Nitrosospira lacus: one gene and its partner. The protein of the gene in region 1 binds, or shares a complex with, the protein of each later gene. Links are inferred from orthologs where the notes say so. Each region holds a gene or a part of one and is shown on either strand. Other genes may lie near its edges.

The links.
Region 2: the proteins of secY (region 1) and secG are in contact, whole or in part, in a crystal structure (PDB 5AWW), measured with the Thermus thermophilus proteins. The link is inferred for Nitrosospira lacus from one-to-one orthologs. Residues at the interface, in WP_096411648.1 of Thermus thermophilus: Leu14, Gln16, Arg17, Phe20, Ile34, Pro35, Pro37, Ile72, Arg108, Arg109, Asn112, Gln113, Arg116, Ile117, Ile120, Pro145, Gly146, Trp147, Phe152, Phe155, Val156, Val159, Thr160, Val162, Ala163, Gly164, Ala166, Leu167, Trp170, Glu173; in WP_223903268.1 of Thermus thermophilus: Tyr5, Ile9, Tyr12, Leu13, Ala16, Leu19, Val20, Val23, Leu24, Gln26, Glu27, Pro28, Gln30, Gly31, Ala32, Asp34, Leu35, Met36, Gly37, Gly38, Ser39, Ala40, Asp41, Leu42, Phe43, Ala45, Arg46, Val48, Tyr53, Thr56.

Annotation. Positions count from the first base shown.
Region 1 is NZ_CP021106.3:1,392,108-1,395,297, reverse strand. What follows is about bases 49-2,914. They hold secY (preprotein translocase subunit SecY), read right to left. Parts: upstream 2,213-2,914; coding sequence 884-2,212; downstream 49-883. Other genes in these bases: rpsE (30S ribosomal protein S5), read right to left, coding at 2,850-2,914; rpmD (50S ribosomal protein L30), read right to left, coding at 2,662-2,853; rplO (50S ribosomal protein L15), read right to left, coding at 2,230-2,661; infA (translation initiation factor IF-1), read right to left, coding at 646-864; rpmJ (50S ribosomal protein L36), read right to left, coding at 515-628. Also shown: rpsK (30S ribosomal protein S11), read right to left, coding at 1-30; more of rpsE, read right to left, coding at 2,915-3,190. UniProt on the Bacillus subtilis protein: The central subunit of the protein translocation channel SecYEG. Consists of two halves formed by TMs 1-5 and 6-10.
Region 2 is NZ_CP021106.3:2,748,595-2,751,653, reverse strand. What follows is about bases 1-2,735. They hold secG (preprotein translocase subunit SecG), read left to right. Parts: upstream 1-1,060; coding sequence 1,061-1,411; downstream 1,412-2,735. Other genes in these bases: EBAPG3_RS12505 (NADH-quinone oxidoreductase subunit C), read left to right, coding at 2,509-2,735; EBAPG3_RS12510 (NuoB/complex I 20 kDa subunit family protein), read left to right, coding at 2,025-2,501; EBAPG3_RS12515 (NADH-quinone oxidoreductase subunit A), read left to right, coding at 1,664-2,020; tpiA (triose-phosphate isomerase), read left to right, coding at 287-1,042; pstB (phosphate ABC transporter ATP-binding protein PstB), read left to right, coding at 1-74. Also shown: more of EBAPG3_RS12505, read left to right, coding at 2,736-3,059. UniProt on the Bacillus subtilis protein: Involved in protein export. Participates in an early event of protein translocation.

The DNA of each region.
Region 1 (3,190 bases):
CTTGCGTACCCGCGTGGCTGCTTTTACCATGTAGTTATTTCCTTTGCGCTACGATTCAATTGGCTATCTAATAACATTTATTTTGCTGCTGACTTTGCGCTGGCCGAACGAACTGCTTTACGAGGCCCTTTGCGGGTACGAGCATTGGTACGAGTACGCTGGCCACGTACTGGCAAACCACGACGATGCCGCAACCCCCGATAGCAGCCCAGATCCATCAAGCGTTTGATATTCATCGAAATCTCACGCCGCAAGTCGCCCTCCACAACAAACTTGGCGACCCGGTCCCGAAGTTTATCCATTTGCGCGTCGGTAATATCCTTGATCTTGGTCGATGTGACAATTCCGGACGCGGCACAAATCTCACGAGCTCTGGCGCGCCCTATACCATAAATCGAAGTCAATGCAATCTCGACATGCTGATGGTTGGGGATATTTACTCCAGCGATACGGGCCATACGGGTTTCCTACAAAAAAATTATAATTGTGACATTCACAGCATTTACCGGTTGACTCAACCTTGACGCTGCTTATGCCTCGGATCTGTGCAAATCACTCGAACCACTCGATTGCGCCGAATAATTTTGCAATTGCGGCAAATCTTCTTTACCGATGCCAATACTTTCATATATCTCTCCTTTCCGGCTATTTTGCGCGAAATGTGATTCGCGCTCTGCTTAAATCATATGGCGTCAGATCTACCGTTACCTTATCTCCCGGCAAAATCCGAATGTAATGCATGCGCATCTTGCCGGAAATATGTCCCAGCACTACATGCCCATTTTCCAGCTTGACACGGAACGTCGCATTGGGCAATGTTTCCAGTATCTCACCTTGCATCTGTATCGTTTCTTCCTTGGCCATCCTATCCTTGATACAACAATTATCTTGCCGGTAATCCGCCGCCACCCTTGAAATTCGTTTTCTTCAACAGGCTCTCGTATTGGTGCGACATGATATAAGCCTGTACCTGTGCCATGAAATCCATGGTTACCACAACGATAATCAATAAAGAAGTCCCGCCAAAATAAAACGGCACATTCCATTTCAAAATCAGGAATTCAGGCAGCAGGCACACAAGTGTCACATAAATCGCTCCCGCCAGAGTGAGCCGCAACATGATCCGTTCGATATAACGCGCAGTTTGGTCACCCGGACGAATTCCTGGAATGAAAGCACCACTTTTCTTCAAATTTTCCGCGGTTTCTTTAGGATTAAATACCAACGCGGTGTAAAAAAAACAGAAAAATATGATCATCGCTGCGTACATGATTACATATACCGGTTGACCTGGCGATAATGCACCGCTCATGTCTTTTAGCCAACTCATGGATTCGCCGGTAGCGAACCATCCCGCCAGCGTCGCAGGAAATAATATGATACTGGAAGCAAAAATTGGCGGAATTACCCCGGCCATATTAAGCTTCAGCGGAAGATGCGAGCTTTGGCCACCATATACCTTCCGCCCCACTTGGCGTTTGGCATAATTCACCAGTATCTTGCGCTGGCCACGCTCAACAAAAACCACAAAGGCCGTGACACCCGTTGCCGCCACAAAAATACCAAGGGCCACCAGGAAATGCATCGCACCGGTCCGCACCAATTCGAGCGTGCCGCCAATCGCGCTGGGAAGTCCAGCGGCGATACCGGCAAAAATAATGAGCGAAATGCCGTTACCGATCCCACGTTCGGTAATCTGTTCACCCAGCCACATCAGGAATATGGTGCCGGTGACCAGCGTTATTACCGTAGTCAACAGGAACATCGGCCCAGGCTCAATGACTAATCCGGCTTGGGATTGCAAAGCCATCGATATGCCATAACCCTGGACCAGAGCCAAACCCAATGTTCCGTAACGGGTATATTGGGTGATCTTTCTGCGTCCGGACTCACCCTCCTTTTTCAGCGCTTCCAGATAGGGGAATGCCACGGTACCCAACTGCATGATGATCGAAGCCGAAATATACGGCATGATCCCCAAAGCAAAAATGGAAAAACGGGAAAGCGCACCCCCGGAAAACATGTTGAACATGCCGAGGATGCCTCCCTGCTGAGACTCGAACAAATCTTTCAGTACCACAGGGTCAATACCAGGCACCGGGACATGCGCGCCGATACGATAGACAATCAGCGCAAACAGCAAAAACCACAGGCGACGTTTCAAGTCGCCGAGTTTCCCCGAAAGCCCTCGCAGGGATTCGTTAGCGGCCAATCTTTGTCCTCTTGAGCTTACTCAACGCTGCCACCCGAAGCTTCAATGGCGGCTTTCGCACCCTTGGTTACCGCGATGCCCTGCAATTTCAATGCGCGTCCGATTGATCCCGAAAGTATAACCCTGGCAGTCAACGCCGAATTCGGAACGATCCCCGCCTGCTTCAACGCCAAAATATCGATGACCTCACCCGGCAGTTTGCTCAGGGCTGAGAGTCGCACTTCCGCGACACTTTTTCTCGTAAGAGAAACAAAGCCACGCTTCGGCAAGCGGCGTTGCAAGGGCATCTGGCCGCCTTCAAAACCTACTTTATGGAAGCCGCCCGTACGTGATTTCTGCCCCTTGTGACCGCGTCCAGCGGTCTTGCCAAGACCGGAGCCGATGCCACGTCCTACGCGCCGGCTGGAATGCTTGGCGCCGACCGCCGGTTTAATGGAATTCAGCTGCATTTATGCCTCACTCTTGACGAGGTAATAAACGTTATTAATCATGCCTCGCACCGCTGGAGTATCCTCCAGCTCAGCGGTACTGTTAATTCTCCGCAATCCGAGCCCCCGCACCGTTGCGCGATGCGATCGTTTGGTGCCGATCAAACTCTTGATCAACGTTACCTTAATTTTTTTCCCGCTACTGGTGGTCATTTCGCCGAACCCATGATTTCTTCTACACTCTTGCCACGTTTAGCGGCAATTTCCGCCGGCGTGTTCATCGACTGCAAACCGTGCAACGTGGCACGCACCACGTTATAAGGATTGGTCGAGCCAATACACTTGGCCAGAATATTGTGTATGCCCATCACTTCAAATATCGCGCGCATCGGACCGCCGGCAATGATACCGGTTCCTTCGGAAGCAGGTTGCATATAGACCGTCGCGGCCCCATGCCTGCCGATCACCGGATGATGCAGCGTCCCATTCTTGAGATCCACCCTGATCATCTTGCGGCGGGCCTCATCCATCGCCTTCTGCACCGCTACGG
Region 2 (3,059 bases), 1.4 Mb from region 1 along the record:
ATGTTACCGACACCATTTTCATCAAACCCAAAAATAAACAGACGGAAGATTATATTACCGGTCGTTTTGGTTAAACCTGAATCCGGAGGACTCACCCAAATAAAAGGTGAATATCGAGCGAATCAAAAGGGATCAACACCCTGCATCCCGGTTATTCTATTCTCATCCACGTTTTTAGTATTTTCGAGCCTTTATTCCAGGCAATATCCCCTGTCCCCTGATTGACCCGGTACCCATTCACAGGTAACATTCGCAGCTTTCAAGGACAAAGGCGGTGATGATGGCTATGCGTTCGAAACTGGTTGCGGGCAACTGGAAAATGCATGGCGGAATGGTACAGAATCGGGACTTGCTGGGCGCAATCGTTGCCGGGACGGCGGCGCTGCATAAAGCCGGTTTCGCGGTATGTGTGCCTTATCCTTACCTCTACCAGGCGCAAACATTGCTCCGGGACACGCATATCCAGTGGGGTGCCCAGAATGTAAGCCAGCATGACAAAGGCGCTTATACGGGCGAGGTGTCGGCCGCCATGTTGATGGACTTCGGCTGTCATTATGTCATTGCTGGTCATTCGGAACGGCGCGCATTGTATGGTGAAGATAGTCATACGGTGGCGCTCAAGTTCAAAGCGGCCCAGGTGGCCGGCTTGATCCCCATCCTATGTGTGGGTGAAACGCTGGATCAGCGCGAGGCTGCCATTACCGAGAAAGTGGTGGCGGAGCAACTGGACACGATAATTGAATCGGTGGGTATCAATGCGCTGGCCAAATCGGTATTGGCCTATGAGCCGGTATGGGCTATAGGGACCGGGAAAACCGCCACGCCCGGCCAGGCCCAGGAGGTGCATGCTTTTATTCGCGATAGGATCGCCGCTCACAGTCCCGAAGTGGCTGCAGGTCTGAAGATTCTTTATGGCGGCAGTGTCAAGGCAAATAACGCCGAGGAGCTATTCGCCATGCCGGATATTGACGGGGGATTGATTGGTGGCGCCTCGCTTGTTGCCGATGAATTCATCGCGATCTGCCGGGCGGCAAATAATTAACTCATTTTGGAGTAGGCGTTGGAAACACTCATTTGGGTAGTACATGTACTATCGGCCATTACGGTAATTGTTCTGGTTTTGTTGCAACATGGTAAAGGTGCCGATATGGGAGCCGCTTTTGGCAGCGGCTCGTCGGGGAGTTTATTTGGCGCCAGCGGCTCCGCAAATTTTCTAAGCAGGACGACAGGGGCGCTGGCAGCAGTGTTTTTCATCACCAGTCTCGGGCTTACCTATCTTTCCAGCCACAAGACCGAAGGGGGCGGGGTTATGGACAAAGCGGTGCCGGTTCAATCAGCCAAGCCGGTACAGCCGGCCCCGGCAGCTCCCGCTGAAGGCGAAGCTTCCAAGGCCACAGAAATACCAAAATAACTTTTCTGATGAGTTAATTGAACAATTAATTAAAGCTACGTTCTAACAGAATTACGCCTCTGACTAGAACTCAAGCTAAGTCGCCGACGTGGTGAAATTGGTAGACACGCCGTCTTGAGGGGGCGGTGGCGAAAGCTGTGCGAGTTCGAGTCTCGCCGTCGGCACCAATTATGGGCTGAGAATCAGGGTAAACAGATGCGTAGAGCATAAATGGTAACCTGATTTCTAGTCCTTTATTTTTTGATAATACCGATGCTCGAAAATTATTTTCCTATTCTGCTATTCATTCTGATTGGTCTTGCTGTAGGTGTGGTGCCCATGGCGCTTGGCTGGTTGTTCGCGCCCAATCGACCCGATAGCGAAAAACTGTCACCCTACGAGTGCGGTTTCGAGGCATTCGAAGATGCGCGCATGAAGTTTGACGTACGCTATTACCTGGTTGCCATCTTGTTCATTCTGTTCGATCTGGAAATCGCCTTCCTGTTTCCATGGGCGGTGGTGTTGAATGAGATCGGCATGTTCGGCTTTGTCGCCATGATGATTTTTCTAGGCATCCTTGTCGTTGGTTTTATTTACGAGTGGACCAAAGGTGCTCTGGAATGGGATTAATGTTATGAGTACTAGCGGCGTAATGGAAAAAGGTTTTGTTACCACGGGCCTGGATAGCATCATCAACTGGGGGCGAACCGGCTCCATGTGGCCGATGACTTTTGGTCTCGCGTGCTGTGCGGTGGAAATGATGCAGGCGGGCGCCTCACGCTATGACCTGGATCGTTTTGGTATCGTGTTCCGGCCCAGTCCGCGTCAATCGGATGTGATGATTGTAGCCGGCACATTGTGCAACAAAATGGCGCCTGCATTGCGTAAAGTTTACGATCAGATGGCTGAGCCGCGCTGGGTAATTTCCATGGGTTCCTGCGCCAACGGTGGCGGTTATTATCATTATTCCTATTCCGTTGTGCGGGGTTGCGACCGCATCGTGCCGGTTGATATCTATGTCCCAGGCTGTCCGCCAACAGCGGAAGCATTGCTCTACGGTATTATCCAGCTCCAGAACAAGATCCACCGCACCAATACCATTGCCCGCTGAGTCAACTATGACTTCCTCTCGTCTGGAAACGCTCGCCCTTTGCCTTCAGAATGTGTTGACCGATAAACTTGTCAGCACCCGCGAGCGATTGGGTGAGCTAACGATTACGGTGGCTCCTGCGGATATGCTGTGGTCAATGGGAACCTTGCGTGATCACCCGGACCTGGGTTTTGAAATGCTCGCCGATTTATGCGGAATGGATTATTCAACCTATGGTTCCGAATCCCTCTCCGGGAACGACAGCGAGGGCAAACGCTTCGCCGTCGTGTACCACCTTCTTTCCATCAGCCATAACTGCAGGTTGCGGGTCAAGGTATTCGCAGAGGACGATGAGTTCCCGGTTCTGGACTCGGTAATTGACATATGGCCATCCGCCAACTGGTTCGAGCGTGAGGCATTTGATCTTTACGGCATCGTCTTTACGGGCCACCCCGATTTGCGTCGCATTCTCACGGACTATGGGTTTATCGGCAATCCATTCCGCAAGGATTTTCCATTAAGCGGAAATGTCGAGATGCGTTACGATCCCGACCAGCAGCGAGTAATCTACCAGCCGGT